Regions from separate parts of the Vibrio sp. AH4 genome, predicted to be linked through region 3. Evidence: predicted binding sites of a transcription regulator. Region 3 holds the regulator's gene; each other region holds the start of a gene.
The links. Region 3 encodes PurR, which represses purine synthesis genes. Its sites were predicted from a motif close to TNANGNAAACGTTTNCNTNA; they were not measured.
Positions count from the first base shown of each region.

Region 1: glpX (class II fructose-bisphosphatase) is a predicted target of PurR. The motif match lies at 1,943-1,962, and genes of this name have one in related genera.
Region 2: MKA69_RS09730 (phosphoribosylaminoimidazolesuccinocarboxamide synthase) is a predicted target of PurR. The motif match lies at 2,707-2,726, and genes of this name have one in related genera.
Region 4: MKA69_RS13120 (NupC/NupG family nucleoside CNT transporter) is a predicted target of PurR. The motif match lies at 4,368-4,387, and genes of this name have one in related genera.

Region 1 covers NZ_JALAIV010000001.1:707,491-715,621, reverse strand. Annotated here, with positions in the region: gene pfkA (6-phosphofructokinase) at 1-808, shown strand, start outside; gene glpX (class II fructose-bisphosphatase) at 880-1,887, opposite strand; gene zapB (cell division protein ZapB) at 2,208-2,450, shown strand; gene metF (methylenetetrahydrofolate reductase) at 2,513-3,400, opposite strand; gene tnpA (IS200/IS605 family transposase) at 3,809-4,267, shown strand; gene MKA69_RS03425 (bifunctional aspartate kinase/homoserine dehydrogenase II) at 4,398-6,809, opposite strand; gene MKA69_RS03420 (O-succinylhomoserine (thiol)-lyase) at 6,822-7,988, opposite strand.
Region 2 covers NZ_JALAIV010000001.1:2,065,794-2,073,924, reverse strand. Annotated here, with positions in the region: gene MKA69_RS09750 (OmpA family protein) at 1-528, shown strand, start outside; gene MKA69_RS09745 (J domain-containing protein) at 640-1,653, shown strand; gene MKA69_RS09740 (hypothetical protein) at 1,804-1,986, shown strand; gene MKA69_RS09735 (hypothetical protein) at 2,278-2,679, shown strand; gene MKA69_RS09730 (phosphoribosylaminoimidazolesuccinocarboxamide synthase) at 2,829-3,935, shown strand; gene MKA69_RS09725 (hypothetical protein) at 4,036-4,386, opposite strand; gene MKA69_RS09720 (NAD-dependent malic enzyme) at 4,879-6,567, shown strand; gene MKA69_RS09715 (DUF3392 domain-containing protein) at 6,610-6,939, shown strand; gene MKA69_RS09710 (vancomycin high temperature exclusion protein) at 6,912-7,670, shown strand; gene MKA69_RS09705 (GGDEF domain-containing protein) at 7,693-8,131, opposite strand, start outside.
Region 3 covers NZ_JALAIV010000001.1:2,647,691-2,655,821, forward strand. Annotated here, with positions in the region: gene mukF (chromosome partition protein MukF) at 1-804, opposite strand, end outside; gene cmoM (tRNA uridine 5-oxyacetic acid(34) methyltransferase CmoM) at 816-1,598, opposite strand; gene elyC (envelope biogenesis factor ElyC) at 1,715-2,536, shown strand; gene torR (two-component system response regulator TorR) at 2,643-3,347, opposite strand; gene torD (molecular chaperone TorD) at 3,572-4,231, shown strand; gene purR (HTH-type transcriptional repressor PurR) at 4,587-5,597, shown strand; cyclic di-GMP riboswitch class I at 5,756-5,841, shown strand; gene MKA69_RS12170 (TfoX/Sxy family DNA transformation protein) at 5,956-6,543, shown strand; gene MKA69_RS12175 (TVP38/TMEM64 family protein) at 6,825-7,514, shown strand; gene MKA69_RS12180 (putative signal transducing protein) at 7,538-7,849, shown strand; gene MKA69_RS12185 (alpha/beta fold hydrolase) at 7,855-8,131, opposite strand, start outside.
Region 4 covers NZ_JALAIV010000001.1:2,870,909-2,879,039, forward strand. Annotated here, with positions in the region: gene MKA69_RS13115 (Ig-like domain-containing protein) at 242-2,779, opposite strand; gene MKA69_RS13120 (NupC/NupG family nucleoside CNT transporter) at 3,023-4,228, opposite strand; gene MKA69_RS13125 (LysR family transcriptional regulator) at 4,446-5,393, opposite strand; gene MKA69_RS13130 (lytic transglycosylase domain-containing protein) at 5,494-6,465, opposite strand; gene MKA69_RS13135 (YcgL domain-containing protein) at 6,490-6,768, opposite strand; gene minC (septum site-determining protein MinC) at 6,968-7,630, shown strand; gene minD (septum site-determining protein MinD) at 7,651-8,131, shown strand, end outside.

The sequences.
Region 1 (8,131 bases), 1.9 Mb from region 3:
ACTAGACCGTTCAAGCGTGTCTGACGTGATCAACCGTGGCGGTACTTTTTTAGGCTCTGCACGTTTCCCACAATTTCGCGAAGTAGAAGTTCGTGAGAAAGCGATTGAAAACCTGAAAAAACACGGCATTGAAGCGCTGGTTGTGATCGGCGGTGACGGCTCTTACATGGGGGCAAAAAAGCTGACTGAAATGGGTTTCCCATGTATCGGTCTGCCAGGCACCATCGATAACGATATCGCGGGTACCGATTACACCATCGGCTATTTGACTGCTCTGAACACGGTTATCGAAGCGATTGACCGTCTGCGTGATACTTCTTCTTCACACCAACGTATCTCTATCGTTGAAATCATGGGTCGTCACTGTGGTGACTTGACGCTGACTTCTGCGATTGCGGGTGGCTGTGAATACATCATCACGCCAGAAACAGGTCTGAATATGGAACAGTTGATCTCTAACATCAAAGACGGCATCACCAAAGGCAAAAAGCATGCGATCATCGCGCTGACTGAGCTGATGATGGATGCCAACAAGCTGGCGAAAGAGATTGAAGCGGCGACAGGTCGTGAAACGCGCGCAACCGTATTAGGCCACATCCAACGTGGTGGTAAACCAACCGCATTTGACCGCGTACTGGCATCACGCATGGGTAACTACGCAGTGCATCTATTGATGGAAGGTCACGGTGGTCGTTGTGTGGGTATCCAGAAAGAGCAACTGGTTCACCACGACATCATTGATGCGATTGAGAACATGAAGCGTCCTGTGCGTACTGATCTGTTCAAAGTGGCAGAAGAGCTGTTCTAAGCACACTCCGCTTTGTATCCAGAGACAAAAAAGACCGCCTTGGCGGTCTTTTTTATGCGCGGAAATCTTAGTTAGAGAATGATGTCTCGCACTTGTGGATCTTTGCGCTCTAAATAGTGAATGGAGCGGATGCGGCGGATCGTACGGCAGCGGCCACGGATCAGCAGCGTTTCGGTGGTCGCGATATTGCCCTTGCGGCTGATGCCATCAAGTAGATCACCCTTGGTGATGCCGGTGGCGGCAAAAATCACGTTATCACTGCGTGCCATGTCTTCCATCTTCAGCACTTTGTTTGCCTCAACACCCATTTGTTGGCAACGTTCAAGCTCTTTGGCGCCCCAAATACGGTTATCTTCCGTATCACCTTTGACTTGGTGACGAGGCAGCAGGCGACCTTGCATATCACCATCCAGTGCGCGGATCACCGCTGCAGACACCACACCTTCTGGCGCGCCGCCAATGCAGTACATCATGTCTACTTCGCTATCGGGCATACAGGTCAGAATCGAAGCTGCCACATCGCCATCCGGCACCGCAAACACACGCACGCCCATTTGTTGCATCTCGGCGATGACGTCATCGTGGCGTGGTTTGGCAAGCGTGATCACCACTAAATCGGTTAATGGTTTACCGAGTGCTTTGGCGACATTGTTTAGGTTATCTTTCAGTGGTAAATGCAGATCGATACAGCCTTTTGCACCGGGGCCGACCACCAATTTTTCCATGTACATATCAGGGGCTTTTAAGAAACTGCCTTTTTCGCCGGCCGCAAGCACGGCTAACGCGTTAGATTGTCCCATGGCGGTCATGCGAGTGCCTTCGATAGGGTCGACCGCAATATCAACCGCATCGCCCCCCAGACCGACTTGCTCGCCAATGTACAACATAGGCGCTTCATCGATCTCGCCTTCACCAATCACAATTTCACCGCTGATCTCCGTTTGGTTGAGCAGGATGCGCATCACTTCTACCGCAGCACCATCAGCGGCATTTTTATCACCACGTCCTAACCATTTATAGCCTGCGAGTGCGGCACCTTCGGTGACGCGGGAAAAAGCCATTGCTAAATCGCGTTTCATGTTTGCTTTGCTCCAAACCCAAGAGAGAAATTTTGCGCGGCATTCTACCACACTCCCAAGTAAACGTTTGCCTTTTGCGGCGATTCGCCTTTGCCTTTGATCAAAAACGCGCAAGAAAAGCCGATGTTTGCTGGTAAATGCACTTAGCCAGCGGGCGTGACGGTCAGTTAAGTTAAGCTTGCGTCAAATTGCGCGGTTTTTTTAACCGAATAGCGAAAAAGATCGAACTTAGGGCGTGTTTCTGTGCACAGGGCTGAGTAGAATGAACTCAATCAGTGAAGTCCACTTCACCTCAACCGAATCAACAAGGGTAAAACGTCATGTCTTTTGAAGTATTAGAGAAACTGGAAGCGAAAATTCAAACCGCAGTAGACACTATTGCATTGCTGCAAATGGAAGTTGAAGAGCTGAAAGAAGAAAAACAACAACTGCAAAATGAAGCACAAGAGCTGCGTGAAGCGCGTGAGGCACTTGAGCAACGTGCACAGCAAGTTCAGCAAGAGCATGCGGCATGGCAAGAACGCATCCGTAGCCTGCTAGGCAAAATGGAAGACGTGGAGTAATTCTCCTCATGAAAACGCCGACAGTGATGTCGGCGTTTTTGATCGTGGCGAGGCGTTTTCGCTTAAACTTGTGGTCGAACGCCCAAGGTGTGACATAACGCGTAAGTCATTTCGGCACGGTTGAGTGTGTAGAAGTGGAAATCTTTCACGCCTTCACGGCACAGCACGCGCACCATATCGATCGCTTGGCTTGCTCCTACCAATTGACGAGTCACCGGATCCTCATCCAACCCTTCAAACTGCTTCACCATCCAATTCGGAACTTTCACGTTGTTTTGCGCAGCAAAGCGCGACGCTTGTTTAAAGTTAGACACCGGCAAAATTCCAGGAACGATTTCTACGTCAATCCCAGCTGCAACACAGCGATCGCGAAAACGCAGGTAACTTTCGACATCAAAGAAAAACTGAGTGATAGCACGATTCGCACCCGCATCGACTTTACGTTTTAAATTGAGCAGATCCGCTTGTGCGCTTTTGGCTTCTGGGTGTACTTCGGGGAATGCTGCAACCGAAATATCAAAATCGTGACGGGATTTGAGCAGCGTCACCAGATCGGAGGCGTACATGTCTGGCTTACCGCCACCAGCAGGAATGTCACCACGCAGCGCCACAATATTCTGGATGCCATTATTCCAGTAGTCATCGGCGATCTGGATCAGCTCATCACGAGTGGCATCAATACAAGTCAGGTGTGGCGCGGCAATTAAACCGGTTTGGTCTTTGATGGCTTTAATGATCGAGTGAGTACGATCACGCTCGCCAGAGTTGGCACCATAAGTCACCGAGACAAATTTGGGTTGGAGAGTCTTCAGGCGATGAACGGAGTTCCACAGCGTCTCTTCCATTTGAGGAGAACTGGGTGGAAAAAACTCAAACGAAACATTGATGTCGGAAAGCTCTGCAATGTTTTGGTTCAATGCATCGATATGGCTAGCGTGTGTGTATCCCATCTTGTACTCCCTGTGACTGAGTGTCACTGCCTGAATCCGAATTGACGTTTAGACGTCTATATGGCTGTAGAATGTCGTGAATGCGCTTTGATGTCAACCTCACCATTATGAAGATTACTCATGTTGATCGTGAAGCAGATTCAAGCTTGAAAAAGTAATTGAGTGCTATGTGTGGTTCAAAAAGCCAATCAATAGAAGATGATACTTTTAATGCAAGAAAGTATAGAAGATCGATGCAAAAGCTCGCCATTTCGGCGAGCTTTGTTGTATAGAGAAAACCCCCAGCTAGGCTGGGGGTTCCGTAAAGCTTTCAGCTATAAGTCAGTTATAAAGCCCCTTTCAATTTGTTAAAACACTCTTGCGGTCTGGCAACTGCGAGAGTTAAACAGAAATTGAAAGGGGGTCCCAATGGGGGACGAAAAGAGCTTAGCGCACACGCGCTGGAACTGTAAATACCACATAGTCTTTGCACCGAAATATCGACGTCAGGTGTTCTACGGAGAAAAACGTAGAGCAGTGGGAGAAATATTGAGGAAACTATGTGAATGGAAAAATGTGAACATTCTTGAAGCAGAGTGCTGTTCGGATCATATCCACATGCTTTTAGAAATTCCGCCGAAAATGAGCGTTTCAGCTTTTATGGGATACTTGAAAGGTAAAAGTAGCCTAATGCTTTATGAACGATTCGGAGATTTGAAATTTAAATATCGGAATCGGGAATTTTGGTGCCGAGGGTATTATGTAGATACGGTTGGTAAAAATACGACCAAGATACAGAACTACATAAAGCATCAGTTGGAGCAGGATAAAATGGGAGAGCAATTGTCGATCCCATATGCAGGAAGCCCGTTTACGGGCCGTAATTAATCGTCATATGCAAATGTCAGATCGTAATGCGCCTGTTAGGGTGCTGCTTGTAAGAAAGCCTTATAGGCGCATATGAAAAACCTCCGGCTATGCCGGAGGATATTTTTTTTTAGGGGACTGAACGTGAGGGCTAGAGTAGGCTCGCGAGCAGATTCAAATCGGACTGAATCGCACCGGCTGTGACTTCACGCCCTGCGCCGGGGCCACGGATCACCAGTGGGTTATCACGATACCATTTGCTCTCGATGGCAAAGATGTTGTCACACGGCAGTAAGTTAGCCAGTGGATGGTCTTGCTCTAGCGCTTCAACGCCAACGCTGGCTTTGCCATTTTTCTCCAATCTTGCTACGTAGCGCAGTACCTTGCCTTGTTTCTGAGCACGGGCGAGGCGCTCAGCGAGCTGCTCGTTGAGCAGTTTGCTGTTGTCGAGAAAATCATCCAGTGATACGGAGCGTAGCTCCGCAGGGACGAGGGACTCTACTTTTACGTTGTGCGGTTCGATCTCAAGACCAGACTCACGGGCCAAGATCACCAATTTACGCATTACATCAGAGCCATCCAGATCGCAACGTGGATCGGGTTCAGTCAAACCTTGTTGCCAAGCTAAATCAACCAGTTCACTGAACGGTAAGCTGCCGTCGTATTGCTGGAACAGCCATGAAAGTGTGCCAGAGAAAATGCCCGAAAGTGCCATGATGTCATCACCACTTTCTCGTAGGTCACGCACCGTATGGTTAATTGGCAAGCCTGCGCCCACTGTGGCGTTATACAGCCAGTGGCGGCCAATTTTGTGAAAGGCATCTTTAACTTGATAGTAATAATTCCCCGCAGCAGAGCCAGCCACTTTATTGGCCGAAATGAGGTGCAAACCTTGTTCGGCAATCTCAAGATACTGCTGGGCTAGTTCTTCACTGGCTGTGACATCAATGACAACACCTTCATCGTAGCCGTCCAACGCGCCAAGCTTTTTCAGCCAGCTTTGTTCTTGATGTGGCTGTGCTTCATCTTGGAAATGAGTAGCAACTTGGTTTGGATTAATGCCTTGCTCATTAAACCAGTAGGTTTGGCTATCGACTACTGCAACCAACTCAAAATTCATGCCGTGGCGTTGCTCCAATTTCTCTTTTTGTTCAGCAAACAGTTTGAGCCAACTTGAACCGATATTGCCTTTGCCACACAGTGCAATCGCCACGCGTTTTTGGGCTTGGAATAACTGTTTGTGGATACCATTCACCAATGAATTGATTGGGGTTTGGCGCAGTATGGCGACTAAACTGAGGCTTGATTCCGAGGCGCTGATAAATTCGACCGGCAAAGCATTCAGTTGTTGGTAGAAACCATAGCAGTGGTTCGGGTTTTTGGTGACGCCGGCACCAACCGCGGCAATCAGGTCATAGCCTTCTTTGAGCTTGATTTCGGCTTCAAAAGCAGCATCTTGCAGGGCAGAAAATGCTCCGGGTGCGATTTCTGCTGTGTAAGCTAAGTGTAAGCGGTATTGATCTGGCTGCGCTTCGTAAGTCAGAGGTTGCAGTTGCACGCGCTGCAAATGCTGTAACACATCTTCTTGCAAGCGTTGGAAATCATGGTGATGGGCAAAACTTAGCTCAATTAGCAGCACATCATCGAGTGAAGTAATGATTTTCGCGCCGCGACCAGAAGCCAGTACCCGCTCAATGCGAGTAGAACCCGATTCCGGCTGGTGGCTGCAACGCAAGTGAAGCTCCATGGTGCTTTGCGCGACAGGTTGTAGTGTGCGGCTATGTAGCACGGGGGCGGCTAAGCGTGCTAGCTCATTGGCCTCATCAAGTCTCAGCAGTGGCAGTAAACAGGCATCACTGACAACGCGTGGATCGGCGCTGTACACGCCAGCCACATCACTCCAAATGGTCACGCGTGACACTTCAGCCAGTGCGCCAATCACGGTGGCAGAATAATCAGAGCCGTTACGACCGAGCAGGACAGTATCGCCCTGTTCGTTTTGTGCCATAAAACCGGTGATGACGATTCGGCGTTGGCTATGTTGTGCCAACACGGCTTTCAGTAGCGGGTAAGAGCGCGCGCGATCCACTTCCGGTTGTGTGCCCGCTTCGGCACGTAAGAATGCACGCGCATCTTGCGCGACGGCCGGTAAATCTTGCTGATTCAGTAATGCGGCAAGTAAACGAGCCGACCATTGCTCGCCATGTCCTAAAACCCAAGCGTATTGTGCGTTACTAAGAGGAGCCGTGAGCTCGCCTAACACGCTGATCTCTTGTTGCAGTTGGCTAAGTAGTGGTTCAGCCGCTTCGTTGTTGAGTAGCTTAGTAATCAATTCAGACTGATATTGGCGCAGCGCATGTAAGGTTTCATGGGCAACGCGACCATCTTTACTGAGTGCTTCGACAAAACTGATCAAACGGTTCGTGGTTTTGCCAGCCGCAGAAACCACCACCAAATCATCACTCTTGGAATAACTTTTAAGAATTTTCGCGACACGCAGATAACACTCTGGATCGGCAAGGCTACTACCACCAAATTTGTGCAGTTGACGAGCGTGAGTCATTCACTGGCCTCCTTAATACGCGGCAAGAGTTTGTTGAAAGGCTTGGTCAAGGTCGGCAATGAGATCAGAGGCATCTTCAAGACCGACGGAAAGACGCAGCAACTGTTGTGATACCCCAGCTTCAGCGAGCGCTGCTTCACCCATTGCACGATGAGTCATGGAGGCGGGGTGACAGATCAGGCTTTCTACCCCACCGAGCGATTCGGCGAGTGAGAATAGCGCCAACTTGCCCACAAAGAATTTCAGCTGCTCAAAACTACCGGCAAACTCGAAACTGAGCATCGCGCCAAAGCCCGATTGCTGTTTTTTGGCAATCTCATGACCCGGATGGTCGGGCAGACTTGGATGGTAAATTTTGCCAACCAATGATTGAGTCTGCAGATAGGCCAACATCTGCTGTGCACTCTCTTCATGCACGCGCATCCGCGCGCCCAGCGTGCGAATGCCACGCAAGGTCATGTAGCTATCAAATGGAGTGCCGGTTGAACCTAAGCAGTTACCCCACCAAGCGAGTTCTTCGGCATGTTGCTTGTGTTTACAGATCAACACGCCGCCAATCACATCCGAGTGACCATTAATGTATTTGGTGGTGGAGTGCAGCACAAAATCTGCACCTAAGGTGAGCGGCTTTTGGAATACTGGTGTCAAAAAGGTGTTATCTACAGCCACCAAAGTACCTTGTGCTTTCGCTAACTGACAAAGATGAGCGATGTCCACCACACGCACTAAAGGGTTGGATGGGGTCTCAATCAGTAACAGCTTGGGTTTGCGGGCTAAAGCTTGGGTGAGAGCCTCTTCGTTGGATTGATCCACAAACTGTACGTTGAAGTCGCCTTTTTTAGCGCGCGTGTTGAGCAAGCGATAAGTGCCGCCGTAGCAGTCGTGTGGTGCCACAATCAGATCGTTAGGGCCTAACAGCGCGGTGACCCACAAATTGATGGCCGAAGTACCGCAGTTGGTCACCACCGCACCTTCACCACATTCAAGCTCATACAGGGTTTGCTCTAATAGACCACGGTTAGGGTTGCCTGAGCGGGTGTAATCGTATTTTGGCACTTCACCAAAGGCGGGAAAACCATAGTTGGTCGAAAGATAAATCGGTGGTACAACGGCATGGTATTGAGTGTCCGATTCAATCCCGGTACGAACCGCAATGGTGGCTGGCTTGCGTGTGGTCATGGAGTTTCCTTGCTGGCTATTCTGTCCTAGAGAGCATCATCATATACCTTTCCTGCTTTAAGCTGCAGTGTCGGTTGTCGCATCGCAACTTTCCCTAACTGGGGGATGAGGTTTATCCGTTGCCCATAAATTACTCGACACTT
Region 2 (8,131 bases), 580 kb from region 3:
GCCGTAGGTTTAGCCACAGGAGATGATGCCAAAGAGCGCCGTAAACATGCATTAATTGGTGCGGCTGGCGGTGCGGCAGTGGGTGGCGGAATTGGTTATTACTTTGACCAGCAAGAGGCGGAACTGCGTAAAGCACTGCTCGATTCTGGGGTACAAGTGGTACGTGTCGGTGAAAATCAACTGTTATTGCGTATGGAAAATGGCATTGGTTTTACTAGCAGTTCCTATCAACTTGATAGCTATATTCATAAAACCTTGCGTGGCGTGGCACGTATTCTAGTGGAATATCCTGATACGAGCTTGGTGATAGAAGGCCATACTGACAGCACAGGCAGTGATACCACCAACCAAGTGCTTTCTGAAAAGCGGGCAGAATCGGTACGAGCATTCTTGCTTGCACAGGGAGTCGCTGCGGGTCGAGCAATTGCTCGTGGTAATGGTGAACGTTTCCCTCTATGCTCAAATAGCACCGCAGAAGGACGCGCTTGTAACCGCCGTGTCGAAATTCAAATTCTGCCACTAAAATAGTGTAAAGAGCTAAACGACTTGACGTTGCAGCCCATACTGCCATCGATTCAAGTTGAAAAATGATAGCCCGGTGCCTACTGGGCTTTTTTCATATTTAGGGAAAGAAAAACCATGCGTTTGCGTTGTTTATGGCTGTTTTTGCTGTTTTCATTTCCACTCGAGGCCGCCGATGATCTGATCGAGCTGATGAAGCTCGCCAAGCAGAATGATCCGCAAGCCCAGTATCAGCTTGCAATAGCGTACCAAACGGGGAGTTCGACACCACAAAATCTCAACGACGCATTTTACTGGTTTTTGCAAGCGGCAGAGCAAAATTACCCCGCCGCCATGGCGCAAGTTGCAAGCGCTTATATGACTGGGCAAGGGGTAAACAAAGATGCTCAGCAGACTCAATATTGGCTGACCAAACTCGCCCTCAGTGGCAACGTTCGCGCTACAGCGACTTTGGCTAAGTGGTATGAACAGCACCCCTCGCCCATTCCCGCATTGGATTTAGCCGAACTCTGGTATCGCGTAAATTCGAATCAAGACAACGAATCCGAGCAGGGGTATTCACGTTTGCTAGAGCAAAAATTCAATCAACAGCGTGAAAAACAGCTCAGCAGCATCGAATCCTTGGATAAAGTGATTGATCAGGATCTCAGCTCTCCCTCCACACAACCCATACCAACAGCCAATCAAGCGATTACCAGCGATTGGTTATTACCGTTACTCGCAGCCGCGGGACTTCTGCTCGCGATCATTTCTGTTCGCATGATATGGCGAAAACCTCGCAACTCAGTGATCGCATCCACCAGCATCGATCCAGAAACAAAGCTCAAAGAGCAACAGTTCATTATTAAGAGACAGAAACAGCAGCTTGATCAGTTATTTCAAGAATGCAAACGGCTGCAACAAAACCAAGCCAATGACCTCAGCGGGCAAAAAGTGGCTATCGCCTTTGCCGTCATGGGATTCCATCCAACGCAAACACCCGATGTAAAAGCCATCAAATTACGTTATAAGCAGCTATCGAAAATCTATCATCCCGATCTACATGGGAGTGATGAGGAAATGAAACGGCTCAACTCAGCGGTAAAAATCGTGATTGATTCAGTTAATAAATCGTTACAAAAGCAAGCATAAACACAGGGAATTCTTGTTTAACGATTGCAAAATCAGTGTTTGCGCAATCGATCTCCTTCTCAACCATAATTACAAATAGTTAACTTTTTTAATTCACTCATGCCATAATCCGCGCGAAATTTACGCCTGATTTGGGTGGGAGAAAAGACAATGTTTAGCGTAGAAGGCATCTGTGATTGGTGTAAACAGCCAAAACTACTGACAAAACATGAATATGTGGATGGTAAAGCCCATCATTCATGTGAAAACTGCAATGAATTTGCCCGTATGGATGTGCGGCAATTTAATCTAGCTGAGATGGCATTCCGAGAAAAACAACAAGCAGCTCGATAGATAGCATCCTCTTCGATAGAAAAAGCGCCTTAAGGCGCTTTTTCTATTGATAGTCATCTAAGCCCTATTCGCACTTCACTGACTCCACGTGCTACCGCTCACAAAACACGCAACCCATCAAAATTATCACCACTCGTCGCACAAATCCCAACCAATTGAAAAATAATAATTTAACTTAAAAACCCAGATAAGAATCGGCTTCGCTGTACTTTTTTCATCCAAAAATAGGTTGCAAAAACAGCCAACCGATAATACTGTACTTACATACAGCATGTATGGAGAAACAGTATTATGTTACACTCTGAATTCAAACATTTTGGGCTATACCCATCACATACGCGAAATACACAACGTTCAGCGAACGAATTAACGGGTGACGCAAAGGTAATGCAGCGTCTCGCCTGTTTATCGGAGCGCGCACAATGGATTCTCTATACAGCTCAATGCCAACGTCCAAATATTCAATTACTCCATGCACATCAGATCGATAGTGGCAAAGTAATCCATCTCAAGCCATCCAAGGTTTGTTCAGAAGCGGAGATCATTGCCAAAGCCATCGCTTGCCGCACAGCCAGCGCCATTGTGGCCAGCAGTGCGATTGATCTGATGACTCAACAACAGCTAAAACACTATGCTCAGCAACATCATTGCGAACTGTTTTTCATCAAACAGGCACCCTATTCTTTACACTAATCACACGAGAGTGATCGGAGAATAAATTTAAGCAAACGTTTGCTTTTTGTCTGGCGGCAGAAATTAGTTCTGGTATCATGCGCTCAACCCGCGATTTTCTATCGAGTAAAATCGCAAAGTGAAGTTTGAATTCAGATAGGAATGTCTCAATGAGCCTTGCAGATCAAGTCCTTGCCGTCAATGACGACCTCCCCATTCGTACTCATCAGCCTGTGCACAGCGGCAAAGTTCGTTCAGTGTATTGGTTGACAGAGCAAGACAGCCGACGCCTCATCAAAGAAAAAGGCTATCCCGTCGCCGAAGATGCGCCATTGGCTATCATGGTGATCAGTGACCGCATTTCAGCATTTGACTGTATTTGGCATGCTGAAGGCAATGTCCGAGGTGTACCTGGTAAAGGCGCAGCATTGAATGCGATCTCTAATCACTGGTTCAAGCTGTTCCAACAACAGGGTTTAGCGGATAGCCACATTTTAGATATTCCTCACCCTTTCGTCTGGATTGTACAAAAAGCTCGCCCAATCAAAATTGAAGCGATTTGTCGTCAATACATCACCGGCTCTATGTGGCGGGCTTATTCAAAGGGTGAGCGAGAGTTTTGTGGCATCACTTTACCTGAGGGTTTAGAGAAAGATAGTCAACTCCCAGAACTGTTAATGACCCCCTCCACCAAAGGTATTTTGCGTGGTATTCCCGGTGTGCCAGAAGCCGATGACGTGAATATCTCGCGCCAAGATATTGAAGCCAACTACGCGGCATTTAATTTCAACCACCCACAAGATATTGATCATTACGAAACCCTGCTCAAACAAGGTTTTGCCGTGATCAGTGACGCGTTAAAAAGTGTGGGGCAAATATTTGTCGATACCAAATTTGAGTTTGGTTATGTGGCTGATCAGCAAGGGCAGCAAAAACTGATCTATATGGATGAAGTCGGTACTCCTGATTCATCACGAATTTGGGATGCAGAACAGTATCAACAAGGAAAGATTGTTGAAAACTCGAAAGAGGGCTTCCGCCAATTTTTACTCAATTACTTTCCTGACCCCGATATTCTGCTTAATAAAGAACGTATGCCAGAGCGTGAAGCACTCGCACGTGATAACGCTTTACCATTAGAAGCATTACTTGATATTTCACGCACCTATTTAGGCATTGCGGAAAAAATCACCGGACAGCCAATTCATCTTAGCAATCAGCCAAAGCAAGAGATCATCGATATTCTAGACCAAGAATACGGGCTCATAGAACGCTGAACCCATGCCACGATATCGTGGATAATTGGAGTGAACAAAGGGGCGATAGCGCCCCTTTGTTATATAGTTGATTGAAATTTAATTATTTTTTCAAAAAAAATCACAACTTAATCAGAAATTCATCTTGATTGGTTGATTCAATCTGCGCAGCACTCTTGCTTTGAATCGCAGTAAGTTGCTGCTCATCGAGAGCATAAGGCATCACCAGTGTCAGCTCTTCAATCCCTTCTTGTTTCGCCAGTTTTACTAGGGTAATTAAGTTGGATTCATCACTACGCCGAGTAGAAAGCCGTTTTAAGGCGACATCCCACAACCGATCTTGTGGACTCTGTTCCTCCTTGATGGCATCCAACCATGCAATGCCGAAAATCGGTGCAAATGAGCTGACAGCTTCAACAAAAGTCCATTTCTTAGTGCAGGATGCTCCTAAAAATGTGGTGTAGTCGAACACTGCGCTAATCCTTACTTTTTCCATTCTGTCCCCCGACATGATTGGCAACACAGTGAAACCACTATTGACCATGCTTGTCCATATAGCAATACGATATAAGAAAATGGTCTTTTATGTTAGGCAATCGGTTTCAAAGGCTATATAAAAACCAAACTGGTAACACCACGCCTACATTTTTAAAATGATATGTGTTTTGTTGATTAATATTTTCTTATTCAAACAAAATCCACCCCATAAAAACCCAATCAAAGGCATGAATAACCTAAATGTAAAAATAGTCCCAAGGGTTTAAACAGAAGACTTGATCACCAATAGCCACCCAGTTGCACACAAACTATCCATCTCATTGGCTCTTGAATGTTTTAAACACTGGGCTTGCGCACAGAAGCAGGATAATCAACGGACACAAGCCGTTTGTCTATTTACAATCCAACCTGCAAATCGGTATCATTTTCGCGTTTCTCTTCTACCCTACCAATCAATAGGCCGAACATGAATAACGATAAACGTCCGCTGTATATCTCCTACGCAGGCCCTGCTCTTCTTAGTACTCCCCTGCTCAACAAAGGTAGCGCCTTCAGCGCAGAAGAACGAGCTTCATTCAACCTCGAAGGTTTACTGCCCGAAGCGACAGAAACCATTCAGGAGCAAGTGGTACGTGCATACCAACAATATCGTGGCTTCGAAAGCGATATGGATAAGCACATTTACCTGCGCAACATTCAAGACACGAACGAAACCTTGTTCTACCGTTTGGTACAAAATCATATTTCCGAGATGATGCCGATCATCTATACCCCTACCGTGGGTGCAGCATGTGAGAATTTCTCTAACATTTACCGCCGAGGTCGCGGTTTGTTCATCTCTTATGCCAACCGTGATCGTATCGACGACCTGCTCAACAACGCAGCCAACCACAACGTGAAAGTGATTGTGGTCACCGATGGTGAACGCATTTTAGGCTTGGGTGACCAAGGCATCGGCGGCATGGGCATTCCAATTGGTAAACTGTCACTCTATACCGCTTGTGGTGGTATCAGCCCAGCTTACACTCTGCCTGTTGTGCTTGATGTGGGCACCAACAACCCACAACGCCTTGCAGATCCAATGTACATGGGCTGGCGTCATCCTCGAATCACGGGACCTGACTACGACAACTTCGTCGAAGAGTTTATGCAAGCGGTTCAACGCCGTTGGCCTGATGCATTAATCCAGTTCGAAGATTTTGCACAGAAAAATGCGATGCCGCTGCTGGAGCGCTATAAAAACCGCGTGTGCTGCTTTAATGATGATATTCAAGGCACTGCAGCCGTTACTGTAGGTTCACTGCTGGCTGCCTGTAAAGCGGCAGGAAGCCACCTCTCCGAGCAACGTATTACCTTCTTGGGTGCAGGTTCTGCGGGTTGTGGTATTGCGGAAGCGATCATTGCACAAATGGTGTCTGAAGGTATTAGTGACGAGCAAGCGCGCTCGCAAGTTTATATGGTTGACCGCTGGGGTCTGCTCGAAGAAGGCATGCCAAATCTGCTCGATTTCCAACAGCGCTTGGTGCAGAAAAAAGCCAACACTCAAGACTGGACGACAGAAAACAACGGCTACTCGCTGCATGACGTGATCCGCAATGCCAAGCCAACGGTTTTGGTTGGTGTGTCTGGAGCGCCGGGACTCTTTAGTGAAGAGATCATCAAAGAGATGCATCAGCACTGTCCTCGCCCGATTGTGTTCCCGCTGTCTAACCCAACTAGCCGCGTGGAAGCCTTACCAAGCGATATTATTCGTTGGACTAACGGTGAAGCTTTAGTGGCAACCGGTAGCCCATTTGATCCTGTGCTACACGAAGGCAAAACCTACCCGATTGTACAATGTAACAATAGCTACATTTTCCCAGGAATTGGCTTAGGTGTACTGGCTGCGAATGCACGCCGAGTCACCGATGAAATGCTGATGGAATCCAGCCGTGCGTTAGCAAGCTGTTCACCACTGGCGATTAATGGCCATGGCCCCCTGCTGCCGCCTTTGGAATCCATTCATTCTGTATCGAAGAAGATTGCTTTCGCCGTCGCGAAAAAAGCCATTGAACAAGGTGTTGCACCAGAAATCACCGATGAAGCACTGGAAGCCTCCATCGATCAACACTTCTGGCAACCGGTTTATCGTCGTTACAAACGCACTGCGTTTTAATTTAAGCGGAGAAGCCCCTGCATTCAGGGGCTTTTTAACAACATGCAACTGTTTCATTTTCTCGCCCCTGTAGGGCAAAAACTGCATCCATACCTCAGTGAAATCTCCATCGCACTCATCGCTTGTGCTTTAGTGATGCTCGGGGGGGAAATCAATGCCTTTTTGCGTAGAGCATTACGGAATCAACATTTTCTGGTGCGTACTTTAGCGTTTATCTTTATTAACGCGTTTGGATACGGTTTAATCATCGTCAAAGCGAGCCCTTACGTTGCTCGGACACTCGCGCAACTGGATTCCGGCATGATGCTGACCGTTATCGTAAGCTGTTTTGTTGTGATAGGCCTATGGGCACAAAGAAACCATCAAATTTAACTCTCCGCCCCATTGTCATGTCGATAGGAATTCGGTTATCTCGATTCCCTTGGCGCAAATGGGCAAAAAGTTTGCTATTGATTTCTGTCGTATCGATCGTCAGCTTATTGGCGATCGATCGTTGGGTGACTTGGCAAACTCAAAATAACATCATCAATGACACCGACAACACCCCTCCCTTTCAAGTGGCAGTAGTGTTAGGCACCAGCAAATACATCGGTAAAACGCTCAACGAGTACTACACCAACCGAATTGATGCCGCTATTGAACTCTACCAACAGGGCAAGGTGCGCAATTTCCTGCTCAGCGGAGATAATGCACACCGCTCATATAACGAGCCTTGGACAATGAAGCGCGATTTATTACGTGCAGGGATCCCAGCCGAAAACATTTCTCTGGATTATGCAGGATTTCGAACATTAGACTCGATTGTGCGCGCCAAACAAATTTTTGATACCAACAATTTCCTGATTATTACTCAGCGCTTTCACTGTGAACGCGCACTGTTCATTGCACATTATCAAGACATTCAAGCCTCTTGTTTAGCCGTGCCGGGGCCGAGTAGCCATTCAGGGTTTAAAGTTCGTTTACGTGAGGTATTTGCGCGCGCCTATGCCGTTTTTGATCTGTTTGTGTTGGATACCAAACCGAAATTTCTTGGCCCGAAAGAACCCATTATTGTAGAAAGCAGTGGCAGCGAACCAGAGGAAACCGAAGCACCCGCTCAATAGTAAACTCACGGCAAGCATCAACTCATACTTGGCTATTGGCGCTTGCCGTCACCATCAATCCATAATGAACTTCAATACGATTTCGGCCAAGTCGCTTGGCCCGATACAAGGCTTCATCAGCGCGTGAAACCGTTTCGGTGATACGCTCATCCCCCATCTGCGCAATGCCAATACTACAAGTCAAATCCCCACCATGTATCCAGTGGTGGTTTTCTACACATCCTCGCAGACGTTCTGCCAGTTCTACGGCTTGTTCAAGATGTGTCTGGGAACAAAATACGACAAACTCTTCACCACCCCAACGCACCAATCGATCACTCTCGCGAATTTCGCGGTTGAGCACTAATGCGAACTCTCGCAGTAAGTCATCCCCAAGAGTGTGTCCATATACATCATTGATTTGTTTAAAGTAATCAAGGTCAATAAATAACACACTAAATTGGTTTAACTGCCAACGAACT
Region 3 (8,131 bases):
AATGCGGTCGAGCTTCATTTGCAGCGCAAACAGCGTCTCTTCGATGAAGTCCAATTCCAGATCGCCATACACGCACTCCTGAATATCGAGGATTTGCGTTTGCAACTCATCGCCTGCCGCTTGCAAGGTATCTTGCAGCTCACGCAGTGTGGCGGAAGTTTCGGACAGCAAGGCTTCACAGTTGTTGATCGCATCGCGCCAATCTTTATTCAGCAGATCCGCAATCTGCTCTTTGACCGATTGCTGCTGCTCATCCATCACACGCTGGTTAAGGTCGATGCGATCGAAGATTTCACTCACCGAATATTTGAGCACGCCAAACACGTTTTTGCGCCAATGAGCGACACTGCCACCCTGCTGCGCAGATTCCACGGCTTTCGCCATCTCATCCGCGACCATAGAGAGTTGGATGGATAGTTTGAGTTTGGAAAATTCGCGATGACGAACATAGTAATCGGTAATGCCGATCGCTAAAGGAGTCAGACGGTAGATGCTGGCACCTTCCGTCATTTCGCTGGTAAAGCGACTGAGTAAGCGCTGCTTGACCAGATCATTAATCGCATTGTTAGCCCGAAAGGCTGAGGCTTCTCCCGATTCTGCAAACAAGCGCGTCACTATCGCGAATGCATCGTGAAGTTCCCCTTCTCCGAGCTCTTCATCAAATCTTTCATTACTGAGCACAGCAATCGCGAGCAAAAATGCCAGCCGCTCAGTAGGCAGATTCAATGAGAAGTCATACTGTTTTACCCAAGTGACGAGTTCGTCGATAGGCTTTTGCACAGTATCCTGAGTAAACTCACTCATTGTGTTTCCTGTTATTGTTTTTTCTTAGCCCATACGTGAATGTATCGGCCCAATGAGAGGTAAGGCTCCTGACGGCAGAATTTGCGCTCCAGTGCCACCAAATCCTCATACTGGTATTCGCCCATGTTTTTCATGTTTCCGATGTAATCACTGAAACAACGAATACCGGATTTCCCGCAGATCTCAAAACCCGATTCTTCGATCCATTGGTAGACCTCTTCGGGGAGTAAGCCTTTCTGCGGTTGTAATTTGAACCGTTTGCGGTGCGGCATATCTTCTAGCACGTGCGGAATGTTGCCACACACGGCGTTTTTGTAAACCAAACCGTGATAGTTGTAAAACATCACCGACACCATGCCGCCCGGTCTGACTTGCGCCAGCAAATTTTGCAACGCTGGTTTGGGTTCCGCTAACCATTCCATCACCGCATGAAACAGCACCAAATCCACGGGCGCATCAAGGTGTGCTTGAATCGTCTGCACTGGTGAATGGACGAAGCGATACTGCTCAAGCAGGCCATTGTTTGCAATATCCTGCTCGGCCAATTGCAACATTTCCGAAGAAAGATCACAGAGTGTCACTCGATGCCCAAGGCGAGCGATTTTTTGCGATACTTGCGCCAAGCCGCCACCTGCATCGAGTACGTGCAAGGGAACTTTTTGCGCGTCCAGTTGACTGAGAAGCTGCTCCAAATCTTCCCAAACAATGACTTGGCGGATCTCACCTTTGTCAGAACCGTATATATTTTTTGCAAATTTGTGGGCAATATCGTCGAAATTGCGATCTTCTGTCACAGTAGCTTGAGTTATGATAACGAACCGTGCCTGCTATTCTGTCATACGAATGGCAGGAATAAAGAGGCTTCGACTCTTTTTATACTCAAGTGCTGTTTTTTCGGACTGTTTTCTCTATGTTTGAGCTGAAAAAAATTTTTTCTTCACTGTTGATGCCTCTGCCAGCGCTGCTGATCATTGGTTTCGTGGGCCTGATGCTGATCATGTTCACGGCAAAACGTAAAACTGGCTGCCTAGTGGTGTTGTTCTCCCTCACTGGGTTATTTCTGGTTTCCTTTCAACCCGTGGCGACTCGTTTATTGATGCCACTTGAACGTACTTACACGGCATTTTTACCCGTAGAAGGTACTCTTGACTACGTGATGGTACTCGGTAATGGCCATGTGGTTGATGATGACATCCCTCCCACCTCCGAGCTTACTCGTGCTGCGCTCATGCGCTTAACAGAAGGCATTCGTATTAGTCGTATGTATCCGGGTTCAAAACTGATCCTCTCCGGTTACGCTGGTGGTAGTGAAGTTAGCCACGCTCGGATGATGGCGCGTGTCGCTTTAGCGTTAGGCGTACCGAAATCGGATATTATTTTGCTGGAAACCGCCAAAGATACTTGGGAAGAAGCGCGCCAAGCCGCGGCTTTCGTGCAACAAAAGCGCATGGTACTGGTCACCTCAGCAAGCCATATGAAGCGTGCGATGCGCGAATTTGAATCGGCAGGTTTAACGCCAATACCAGCACCGACTAACTACTTAGGTCATCTCAATATTGTTCAGCCTTGGGATAAATACATTCCTAAATCACGCTATCTTGAGCAAACCGAACAGTATTGGTACGAAACCTTAGGCTTATTGTGGCAAAAACTGCGTGATACCGTTGCCGGAGATGGCAGTGAACAGGTAGGAACGCCCTCTGTCGTAGAAGAAGCTCCGACAACGCCCTAATCGTTTCCCCTCCGCCAAGTTGTTAAAAATGTAAAAAACCGGCAAATACGCCGGTTTTTCTTTGTTGATGATAAGCAGTATGTATGCAAATTGAGTTCAAACGAGCTTAATCCCCTGCGAACATGTACCCTTCACCGTGAACTGTGACAAAAATTTGCGGGTTCTTCGGATCCATTTCCATCTTGGCGCGCATACGTCGAATCAACACATCAATAGTACGATCATTTGGCGCATCCACACGATGGCTGATCATATTCAAAATGCGCTCACGGCTCAGCACTTGATTAGGATAAGAGGAAAGTGCAACCAACAACTCGTATTCTGCTTTGGTGAGTTTAACCGGCTCACCATTACGGCTCAAAGCACGACGCTGTATATCGAATGTCCACTCGCCAAAGTAAACCAACGTATCGTCTGTCTTCTCACTGTATTTATCGCGGCGAGCCAACGAAATACGCCACAACAAGTTTTTCACTCGAACTTGTAGCTCACGTAAATCGACAGGTTTAGTCACATAATCGTCAGCACCCATTTCAAGGCCAACAATTTTATCGATACTGTCTGTGCGTCCTGTCACTAAAATAATGCCAATCTCCGACTGGCCACGCAGCTCTCGCGTCAATAGCAATCCATCTTCACCAGGCAAGTTAATGTCTAGCAAGACTAAATCAATGTCATTGAGCTCAAGTGCTTCTCTCATTTGTGCGCCACTTTCCGCTTCTGTTACTTGGTAACCTTCATTTTGAAAGTAACCGCTTAACTTACTACGGGTGACGAGGTCATCTTCAACCACAAGTACGTGATAACTCATAGTGCACCATTTTAAATAACGGGATTTATCGCTCACTCATTCTATTCACATTTGTTAATAATTCGAGGAATATCGTGAGAAACCCCACTTTTCCTTGATGCAACGCAAGCTTTATTTAACAGATTAACAACGTGTTCTTTTCTTTTCACAACTTGTCATATCTTGCATGATAGCTGTTCATTTTTATGGTTTAGACTAAGCGTCAATCGATTGGGAGTGCAAACATGATCCAAGAACTGAATATCCTCAATGAAAAACGCGCAGAAATTTACTGGTGGCTGTCGAGTCTCTTTTTTAAAGAGCTGACTGAACAAGATATCGCACACTATCACTCAGCTGAAATCCGTACTTTCTTAACCGGACTAGCCGATGAAGAAAGCTTAGCGACGGAAGTGAAACATTTGATTGATGCACTCAATCGCTTGCAAGATCGTCAAGATGCACAACTGGAACTTGCCGCTGATTTTTGTGATCTATTTTTAAAGTCCGATCGTGACTCAGCGCTACCCTATGCCTCTGTCTACACTGACAAAGGGTTACTCAATGGCAAACCGGCACAACTCATGCGTGAGTTACTGAGCCACTATAACGTGAATGTGGATCCGAACCTTAATGAGCCCGCCGACCATCTCGCGATTCAACTCGACTTTCTTGCGCATCTTGTTATCAGCAATAACCCGAATCAAGAAGGCTCTGACGTTAACTCCGCTCTCAAAGCACAATCTGATTTTATTGCTCAACACTTATTGAGTTGGTTATCCGTTTTTGTTGAACGTTGTACACAGTTTGACGCATTTGGTTTCTACTCGGCGGCGGCTCGACTAACGTTGGCTTTTTTACAACAAGATCAACGTTACATTGATGAGCTTCGCCAGAGTCTTTAATCACAACGTAGCGATTTTTAAGCTGCCCACTTTGCTGTTGCAAAAAGTCAGGGGCATAAACAAATCAATTGTGAAAGAACTTAAAGTTTGATGAATGAATTTCGTTGCGGTGGATACATTTGCAGTCTAAAATCCACCCGCAAACGATAAAAACGAATAAAAATGTAAACCGCTGTTTCTTGGCGGTTTTTGTATTTTTATTACTTTAGGCATAATGATTGAAGCGCTTTACGTACGGTATATGTGGTTCCTCGCCGCACAGAGTGTGAAGATTCGCTCAGTCTCGCCTTACTTCTGCTGATTTAATTAACCAATAACATTCGCTGGCATCAGCAGTCATCGACAGGAACACTCTATGGCTACGATTAAAGATGTAGCGCGCCTTGCTGGCGTGTCTACCACTACCGTTTCTCACGTTATCAACAAAACTCGCTTTGTGGCAGAAACCACCCAAGAGAAAGTGATGGAAGCGGTTAAGCAACTCAACTATGCACCGAGTGCGGTCGCACGTAGTTTGAAGTGCAACACTACACGCACTATTGGCATGCTAGTGACTCAATCAACAAACCTGTTTTTCTCTGAAGTGATCGATGGTGTGGAAAGCTACTGTTACCGTCAAGGCTACACCTTGATTCTGTGTAACACGGGCGGCATCTATGAAAAACAACGTGATTACATTCGCATGCTGGCCGAAAAACGTGTGGATGGCATTTTAGTCATGTGTTCAGACCTGACTCAAGAGCTGCAGGAAATGCTCGACGCTCACAAAGACATTCCAAAAGTGATCATGGATTGGGGTCCAGAAACGTCGCACGCTGATAAAATCATCGATAACTCAGAGGAAGGTGGCTATCTCGCGACCAAATATCTGACGGATCGTGGACACACAGACATTGCCTGTTTAAGTGGTCATTTTGTCAAAGCCGCTTGCCAAGAGCGTATTCAAGGTTTCCGCCGAGCGATGGCTGAAGCGCACTTACCCGTGAATGAAGATTGGATTCTAGAAGGTAATTTTGAGTGTGATACCGCAGTCCTTGCTGCCGACAAAATCATTGCTATGGATAAGCGTCCAACTGCCGTATTCTGCTTCAACGACACCATGGCATTAGGTCTTATGAGCCGTTTGCAACAAAAAGGAATTCGTGTTCCTGAAGAAATATCCGTGATTGGTTACGATAATATCGAACTGGCCGAATACTTCTCTCCACCACTGACCACCGTGCACCAACCTAAGCGTCGTGTGGGTAAAAATGCGTTCGAAATTCTTTTAGAGCGTATTAAAGATAAAGAACACGAGCGCCGAATTTTCGAGATGCATCCTGAGATCGTCGAACGCGACACTGTGAAAGACTTGACAAAATCCTAACTTTCTTGACAATTCACAGAGCCTATATTTGAAAGCTTGTCACATAAATATGACAAAACTAATGTAGAGCGAGTATTATTAACATGGCTCATTCTCACAATTGAAATATCAGTATGTGAGAATGACCCAAGTTTGGTTATTTTTTATCAGGAAAAATGTCACGCACAGGGCAAACCATTCGAAAGAGTGGGACGCAAAGCCTCCGGCCTAAACCAGAACATAGGTAGGTAGCGGGGTTACCGATGGCAAAAATGCATACACTATGTTGACTCATCATTGACACGGCAGTTGCATGATTTTGCTAATTTTCTCGGACCTGATTTGGTGGCGTATGTAACAATACTCCGAGACTAACAGCATGGATAAACCAGTATTAAAAGATTCAATGCGGCTCTTTGAGCAGCTAGGACGTGTGAAATCTCGTTCAATGTTTGGTGGCTTTGGTATTTTCGTCGACGAAACTATGTTTGCGCTTGTGGTTAACGATACGCTGCACATCCGTGCAGACGATGCCACAATCGAAAAGTTCAAACAGCAAGGTTATGAACCTTATGTTTATAAAAAACGTGGCTTTCCTGTCGTGACTAAGTACTACGCTCTACCTGATGATTGTTGGAGTAATCCAGCCTCTATCTTAAGTGAAGCTCGTATTGCGCTTGAGGTCGCTAAGACCGAACGTGAAACACAAGCACAAGCAAAGCCTGACCGTTTGAAAGATCTTCCCAACTTGCGTTTAGCAACGGAAAGAATGCTCAAGAAAGCCGGTATCGAAAGCGTCGAGTCTTTGCACTCTTTCGGTTCTGTTGAAGCATATAAAGCCATTCAACGTACCCATTCGGCAGAGGTTAGCCTTGAGCTGTTATGGGCTTTAGAGGGAGCAATCGAAGGTAAACATTGGTCAGTGATCCCACAAAATCGTCGTGACGAACTACTAAGACACCTTTGATTTCTCGTTTTGAGTCTGTCTTTCCTCGCCGAGTTTGTATGAATACCTTGAGTAAAATCTGATAACGCGTCCACTCGGGCGCGTTATTTTTTTGAAAGAAATACGCTGCATCCCCTGTCTTCTACTTCATAGCCCTTGTTCACACCAATCGGGCGAATTTATTTTGAGTAGATATACTTATACCCAAGTCTTGAGGCAATCGCTTTCATGACTAAGGGATAAGGTATTCCATTTATCACCATCAAAAGCTTCAATATCAAAGTGCTGACTAGGTACCGCTCATGAACAAAAAGCTCATCATTGCCCTTATTTTGATCGCGATAACGGCGATCTTGGTGACACAATTTAGCCACTATCTCACGTTAGATGTCGCCAAAGCCAAGCAAGCCGAGTTGGCAAACTACATTGATGCACATCTTGTGCAAGCCGCATTTATCTATTTTGTATTGTATGTCCTACTGACAGCCTTTTCGGTCCCCGGTGCCACTGTCGTCACCCTATTGGGTGCCGCACTGTTTGGGTTTTGGCTCAGTCTGCTGCTCGCCTCTTTTGCAAGTACGATTGGTGCAACACTTGCCTTTCTCAGCAGCCGCTTTTTATTGCGCGATTGGGTTCAAGCTAAATTTGCCGATAAGCTGTTAACCATTAACCAAGGTGTCGAACGGGATGGGGCTTTTTATCTGCTCTCGCTACGCTTAATTCCCATTTTTCCCTTCTTTTTGATTAACTTAGTCATGGGGCTCACGCCAATTTCCATTTGGCGTTACTACTGGGTCAGCCAATTAGGCATGCTGCCTGGCACCGCGGTTTATCTCAATGCAGGTACTCAACTGGCTGACATCTCTAGCTTGAGTCAGATCGTTTCTGCGCCAGTGCTCGCCTCTTTTGTGCTGCTAGGTGTATTCCCCGTGGTGGTGAAATGGTTAATGAATAAAGTTCAACGCCGGCCAATATCATCCCCTATAAAATAGGCTTTTAAACCCCATCAACCATGATGAAAATTTATACTGCAAATCATCCTTTAGAGGCTCATATCTTGATGCAGTTGTTGCATCAACAAGGGATTTTGTGTGAATTGCGTGGAGAGATGCTCTTTGCGCTGCGTGGGGAGCTCCCGATGGATTCCAGCAGCGCGCCATCACTTTGGCTAAAGAAACCTCAGCAGAAAACCGCTGCCGAGCAAATCATCGCTGAGTTTCTTAATCCACCAAAGCAGTCTCACTGGTTATGCCCTCAATGCGGCGAAAGCCATGAGGGACAATTTAGCGTTTGTTGGCAGTGTGGGTTTGCCCAAAATAATGAGTGACGGCGTTAACGGATCTGGCGCTGAATAAATTCTATCGAACGCTGGTTAAACAGTTCAGGCTGTTCCACATTACATACATGTCCACAATTGGGGATCTCATACAGTTCACTTTGCGCATGCAGCGCCACCATCTCCTTCACCGGGTGGATAAACATGTAATCCTTCTCCCCCATCAAATATAAAGTGGGGATCGGTAATTCACGATCACGGAAGTAGCGCATCATGGGATTGACTTCAGCCGTTAATGTAAACCAACGTTTAAATTCTTTCTGACACAGCTTT
Region 4 (8,131 bases), 220 kb from region 3:
TTTGAAATATGCGATCATCCTACCCCTTTTGGGGTATGAGATATTGATCCGCATCATATACGTGCTACGAAAAGCGTGCTTATGTGATTTAGTGTCCAACAAATAACAAAACCACTCGCGGTGACTCTTCACCAATTTCAATCAACGTGTTTACCTTTCATCCATGTACTCAACAAACCATAAAAAATCACCCCAGCATGGCTGGGGTGATCGGCATTATCAGCGAAATAAACAGCGCTATTTACTGACCATTCATCTGGCTAAGTTTGTCCCCAACCGGTTTGGAGAAATTAAAGCCATCATGTTGATCCCAGTTGATTGACCACGTCATCACCCCCGCATAATTAGGATAGGCAAAGGCTGGTTTAATGGTGCCACAACGGGTTCCTTTGGTTAAACAATCCAACGCATCAAGGATATTTTGAGTTGGTGCTTGGCCTGAGTTTGCCGAGCTTGGGCCTGAGGGTAAACCAATCGCTACTTGGTCATCACGCAGTGGTTCAAAGCGTGTACCGTTGGCCAAGGTGAAACCTTCAATCAACATTTTTGACTGGGCAACCATCATATCCACCGAACCTTCTGGTGCTGCCCCCGGAGTATACGGATTAGGTAAGCCACCATTGTTGTAGAGCTGAACATGCAGAATATCGAGTGTATCGCGCACTTCATTGATCACCGGAATGTAAGCGCCCCAAATACCGCTGTAAGCCACCATTCCACCTTGTACATAAGGATGTTCAGGCGCCATAGTGAGGAACATATCACCACCGATGTTTTTCTCGATTTGCTTCAATGCTCGGCCTAAACGCGCTTGAATTTGTGAGCCATGAACAAGGTTCGAGCCGCTTTCAAGATCCACGTCTAATCCATCGAAGCCCCACTCTTTGATCAATGCCGTTAAGCTGTTCACAAAGTTGGCTTCATCTTGATCATTATTGAGAGTGATTGTGCCTTCCGCACCACCAAGCGAGAGCACAAACACTTTGCCTTTCGCCTGCAGCGCTTTCATATCTTGCTTAAATTGCGCGGGATCGAGCGCAGGGCAACTGCTGTAAATATCGCCGGCATACAGGTTGAAGTGCACCGTACCTGTACTGTTGCGATCGTTTTCAGCAAAGGCAATGTCAACCACATCCCACGCTTGTGACATATCTGCAAGGCGGATTGGACAACCCGCACCATTGACGAAGTTATGCCAATAACCAATTAAGCGATGTTTCTTCTGCGTTTGTTCTACAACACTGATTGCGGCGGCTGAAGACGTCACGCTCGTTCCGGCTGCATCGGTCGCTTTTGCCGCGACGGTATAGTTACCGATGGCACTCGGCGTCCAACTGTAAGCAAAAGGCTCCGTGGTATCGGTCGCAACCACCGCGCCGTTGATCACAAATTCCACTTTCGCCACGTTGTTAGTCAGTGAAGTCGCATCAGCGGCAATATTAACAGGTTTACCTAAACCGACAGTTTGGCCAGACGTCGGTGACGTCAGTGAAACCACCAGATCTTGATCGCTCACCGTCACGCTGACTGCGCTTTCACTGGTGTTACTGTCGTTGTCGGTCGCCACAGCTTTCAAGGTTTGATTCCCCGTTGTGGTTGCTAGCCAATTGACCGCATAAGGCGCTTGAGTCACCACGCCTAAGCTGTTGTTGCCTGCAAAAAATTCCACTTGCGTGACCGAGCCATCGGCATCACTGGCTTGCGCCGCCACACTGACGGTTGACCCCGCAAGAATCACTTGGTTCGCGGTTGGGTTAGTTAATGTCACCGCTGGTGGCGTTGAACAAGCACCTAAGCCACTCCACGCCTCTTTCCAATAACTCCCTACTCCAGGTTCATACGCCCAGCCAGAGCTGGAAGAACACCAACCTGCAATATCACAACGGTATTTTTGGTTCTTGTTTTGTACCAACTGCCCTGCCGAATAGGCCGTTCCCGCAGAATAAACCGGAAGACCTGCACACCCTGCATTGGAACCACTGCTGACCGTTAAAGTCACTTCTTGACTCACGGTAGATTGGTTGTCGTTATCAATCGCTTTGGCTTTAAAGGTGTGGCTGCCGACAACGGCATTCCAATTAAACTGGTAAGGCTCAGAGCTATCCGTCACAACAAGTTGACCATCGACATAAAATTCAACAGCGTTGACAGTGCCATCACTGTCAGTGGCATTGGCGGCTACGGCTAAAACATCGCCCACGGTTAACTGTTCACTGCCCATTGGGCTAGTCAACGTCACGGTTGGTGGGACTGGGTTACCAGTAGGCGTTACGCTGATGTTCACGGTGCTGCTTGATGTTGCGCCTTGGTTATCGGTCGCAATCGCGGTCACTGAAGTGGCTCCTAGCGTTGCCGTCCAATCCACTTGATATGGGGCTTGTTGATCAATAGCGATACGCTGAGTACCCACTAAGAATTCTACTTGGGAGATGCTGCCATCGCTATCTAAGGCATTGGCTTGCAATCCGACGACGGAGCCTTGTGGGATCTTGGCATTATTGAGCGGCGATTGAATGGACACTTGAGGAGGATTATTGCTTCCCCCGTCACATTGCCCAAGAGCTTGCCATGCATCCCATGGGCCAGAATGCGTTGCCGGATCGTTACCCTGAGTCCAGTAACGCGCTTGGTAAGCGGTGTTGGTTTTTTGAACTTTGTCGCTGCCGACATACACGGTGTTGCTATCCCACACTGGCACGCCAGCACAATTGTAAGCTTGTGCGGAGTAGCTTACTCCCAAGCTGGCGGCAATCACTGCCGCTAAACAATAGCGCTTCATGTTTCTCTCCTGTATTAGATGATATCGCCTATAACTAATACTCTAGAGTGAAAGTTTTGCATGTTAATCGCCTGAATAGTTTACGATTCTCGGCACAGTGTCACTGCGCACAACGCGATGAAACATCGCTTTCAATACTTTTTCGGCGCGATTCACGAATCGAAATATGCCGATTAGCCTTGCTCAAAACGCGCATAAAAAAAAGGCCAGCATACACGCTGGCCTCAATCCATCAATCTGCGATCACAGTGATAAAATCACCCCAGCGATCGATGCGCTCATCAGGTTAGCCAACACGCCCGCACCAATCGCGCGGAAACCATATTGTGAAATAAAGGCACGACGTTCAGGTACCAAACTGCCTAAGCCACCAATCAAAATCGCCATGGTTGAAATATTCGCAAAGCCACACAGAGCAAAAGTGATGATCGCTTGTGAGTGCGCACTCAACTGCTGCTTCACTTCGATGAGTTGAATGAAAGCCACAAACTCGTTCACGACGACTTTATTACCAATCAGCGAACCTGCGGTGATCGCTTCATGCCATGGAATACCAATCAGCCACGCCACCGGAGCGAAAACATAACCCATGATCAGCTCAAAGCTCAGTTCGATGCCAAACCAGCCACCAACCCAGCCTAACAAGCCATTTAGCAGAGCAATCACACTCACGAAGGCCAGCAAAGTCGCGCCCACCGCAACAGCAATTTTCACACCAGACATCGCGCCATCCGCAATCGCTTCGACGACGTTAGTGGATTTCGGCAGATCCAACTCATCTTGCGCAATCGCGGCATCGACGTGTTCGGTTTCTGGCAACATGATTTTTGCCATCAAGAGACCCGCAGGGGCAGACATGAAAGCCGCCGCGATCAGATAGTTCAATTCCACACCTAAAGAGGCATAACCAACCAAAGTACCGCCAGCAACCGACGCTAAGCCGCCCGTCATCACTGCAAAGAATTGCGAATCCGTCATTTTATGGAGATAAGGTTTTACCACCAGCGGCGCTTCAATCATACCCACGAAAATGTTTGCGGTGGCGGAAAGGGATTCCGCACGGCCTGTGCCAAGCAATTTCTGTAAACCACCACCGATGAGGTTAATCACTTTCGGCATAATGCCTAGATGGTAAAGGCCAGAAATCAATGCTGAGAAGAAAATGATGATGCCGAGGACATTGATCGCAAACACGAAACCCACGCTGCCATTAGCGAGGCCACCAAACACAAAACCAATCCCATCTTGTCCGTAGTTGATCAGTTGTGACACCGCCCCCGTCACGCCATTCAGTGCATCTTTACCTGCAGGTACATACAGCACCAATAACGCGAAAAAGATTTGTAACAGCAACGCTAAGGAAACTGTACGCAAGTTGATATTTTTTCTATTGGTAGAAAGTAGCCACGCAACCAGCAAAATTGCGCCCATACCAAGAAGTGATGACATAACGCCGCCTAAAATGTGAATAGAACAGGAAAGGCGGCGATTTTAGTGAAGGAAATCGTATGCGCAAGGCGAGTTTGTTAATCACTCATTACCGAACGGGAGCGTAAAGTGCGAATTTTCATAACTTGATGATTTTATTAAAACTAAACGTTTGCCTAAAACCCATCTTTTCCATTTGGAAAATATCTTTTGAAAATCAGCAACAATCGATTACGTCTTATCCCGCGGTAAAGCGCACATAAGGTTGTAAGCGTGAATCCCAATAACAAGGATTACCTAGCGTATCTTTGATGAACTCGATGACCGCCGAAGTCTTTTTCGGCATATGTTGACGGCTTGGATACACCGCATAAAACGGCATTTGCTGGTTGGCACACCATTCTGGTAACAGTTGAATTAACTGCCCTGTGCGAAATTCATCACGCAATAAATACGTCGCTAAGTAGGCGATGCCCCATCCTGCCACTGCGGCATCGCGCACCGCTTCCGCCAAATCGACTGAATAATTGCCTGAGACTTTAACGGTTTGACTTTGCCCGTCCCGACTGAATGACCAGCGAGTGTAATCACGCTCCCAACTTCGATAAATCAAGCAGTTATGCTCCATCAATTCTACAGGTTGAGTCGGTGCACCATAGCGCAACAAATATTCTGCTGATGCAGCAACCACAAAACGACAATCTGCAATGCGTTGCGCCACATACCCTTCTGGCAGTTGTTCATTACTGGTGATCCACAAATCAAGCCCTTCTTTGAGCATATCGACTTTATGGTCAAACAGATGTACTTCGACTTTCAATTCTGGGTATTGCTGGCGAAGTTGCTCCAAGGCCGGCAACACATGCAAAGTACCGAACGATTGCGATAAACCCAGCCGGATCAGCCCTGCCACTTCATCACGCTGATCTTCCATTTCACTTTGTGCATTGGTCACAATCGTCAGCAGCTCACGGCACTGAGAGTAGAAGAGATTTCCGGCATCGGTCAGAGTGAAACTGCGCGTGGTGCGCTGCACCAACTTTACCCCGAGTGACGCTTCTAACGCGGCGAGCTGTTTACTGACATGAGAAACCGACACCCCCAGCGCATGCGCGGCGGCGGTGAAACTTTGATGTTGAATTAACACCGCAAATAAAGCCATTTGACTGGCACGTTCAGCAAGCAAACTCTATCCCCATAGAAGAAATATCCCCACCATCAATTATGGCTATGAACTGAAAAAACAGAGGGCTCACATTAGAGCCCTCCCGTTGGGTATGCAGAAATCAGAACTTGATCCGATCCGCCAAATGGCTAACCGCAAGAGCGAAGTAATATGAGCGGTTCCACTTCATCAACACATTGTAGTTGTTGTAAACAAGATAAATACGCCCCGCTTCATCATCAGGCATGATGAGCCACGCTTTCATGTCGTCAGAAAGCACCGGCAGTGGCTTACCGTCATAACGCGTTACGCCCAGTTTGCCCCACTCTTGCAGTGTTTTGCCTTTTTCTGGCTGGCGCCCTTCTAAATTATGGTCAAAGCCTTGAGGGATTTTTACTTGGCGTCCCCAAGTATATTTGTCATCCCATCCTGACTGGCTAAGATAGTTCGCCGTGGAGGCAAACACGTCTGAACGCGTTCCCCAAATGTCTTTTTTGCCATCGCCGTTGCCATCTGCAGCAAAATTCAAAAATGAACTTGGCATAAATTGACATTGACCCATCGCCCCCGCCCAAGAGCCTTTCATGGCTTCAGGTGCAATATGGCCTTGTTCTAAAATTTGCAAAGCGGCCATGGTTTCTTTACGGAAAAACTCTTCTCGGCGACCTTCATAGGCCAGCGTCGATAAAGCATCAATCACACTAAAGTTACCCGTCAGCGCACCGAAATTACTCTCGACACCCCACAACGCCACTATAAATCTGGGTTGCACGCCGTATTGCTGCCCAATGCGCTGCAATTCATCATAATGCTTTTCATACAAAGCTTGAGCTTGTTTAACTTTCCACTCCGGCACTGCGCGTGGAATATATTCATCCAACGTCAGTTTTTTCTCTGGTTGGTTTTTATCTGCCACCACCGCACGGGGTTTGTATTCAACATTTCGAAAAGCCGCCTCAAGAACGCGATCAGAAATTCCCTCCTGACGTCCCTGCTGTTTTAAGCTTTCCACATATTGTTCAAAACTGACTTCATTGGCGAGCACTGGTGCTGACAAGGTCAAGCCCAATACTATCGATAATAATTTTTTCAAGATGCCCTCCTTGAGCCATCTTCATCAGGGAGTTTGGTGCGCTTTGCGCTCCTTATGTTGTTCTAGCAAGTTTTCTGGTGGCGGTGGTAGCTGTAAAAAGAAGCCCTGCTCTTGCAGTGAAGCTTTCACTTTATCCACATTAACCTGCGCCAACTGACGCTGCTCAAGATTGACCAACATGACAAAAATAGGTTTACCAAACATTTGTTTCAAGGTGTCAGGAACCTGTGAAAAATCGTCCCGTTTCGGAATATACAGATAAGTGCCTTCTTTTTTAGGACTTTTATAAATCGAGCAAAGCATGCCAAGCCTTTTAATTAGATGATTGACCACTTAGGGCGTTTTGTCTTAATTCAGTTAACTTTGACCAAAATTGATGCCAAATCACTTATTTCACCGCAAGAGAACTTGCTGTGCTTTGGCGCTGAATATAACATGACAGCCCTGTTCTCAGCCAATGCTCTCTCCGCAAGGCATAGAGTTTATTGAGGTCAACGTTACCATGTCGAAAAACCCTGACCTGAAAGGTAGTAGCTTTACTTTGTCGGTGTTACACCTTTCTGACAACCAAATTGAACAAACTGTTCAATTTCTTCAAGAAAAGGTCGCGCAAGCTCCGGCTTTTTTTGCCCATGCCCCCGTGGTGCTGAATGTGGCGAAAGTTGAGGGTGATCTTGACTACCCCGCATTAAAGCAAGGGGTCCGCCAAGCGGGTTTAATTCCAGTTGGTGTCACAGGATGTAAAGACAAACGTAGCCAGAATCTCGCTGCCGAAGCGGGTTTTGCGGTAATGACCGCAACCAACTCCCCTACTCAAGCCCCAGCCAAAATGGCCCCCACCAAAGTGGTACGAACCCCAGTGCGTTCGGGCCAACAGGTCTATGCCAAAGATGGTGATTTGGTGATTTTAAGCCATGTGAGCGCGGGAGCCGAAGTGATTGCCGATGGTTCGATCCATATTTATGGCACGTTACGTGGCCGAGCGATTGCGGGAGCAAGTGGCCAAAGAGAAGCACGAATTATTTGTCATGATTTGCAAGCGGAACTGATTTCTATCGCCGGCCATTATTGGTTGAGTGACCAAATTGAAAGTCAGTTTTGGCAACAGAGGGTGATGCTCAGTATGACTGACGAATCACTCTACCTCGAAACGCTCACGATTTAAGATTGAAAGGAAAATATAACATGTCGCGCATTATTGTCGTCACGTCAGGAAAAGGCGGGGTTGGCAAAACCACCTCCAGTGCTGCTATTGCTTCAGGTCTCGCACTGCGAGGCAAAAAAACCGCAGTGATCGATTTTGATATCGGTCTGCGTAATCTCGATTTAATCATGGGCTGTGAGCGCCGCGTGGTATACGATTTTGTCAATGTCATCAACGGTGAAGCAACGCTCAACCAAGCCTTGATTAAAGACAAACGCAACGAAAACCTGTTCATTCTGCCAGCCTCTCAAACCCGTGATAAAGATGCGCTGACCAAAGATGGTGTACAGCGTGTACTTAATGATCTCAAAGAAATGGGGTTTGACTTCATCATTTGTGACTCTCCTGCGGGTATCGAGCAAGGTGCCTTGATGGCGCTGTACTACGCCGATGAAGCGATTGTCACCACCAACCCAGAAGTCTCATCAGTGCGCGATTCTGACCGTATTCTCGGCATTCTTG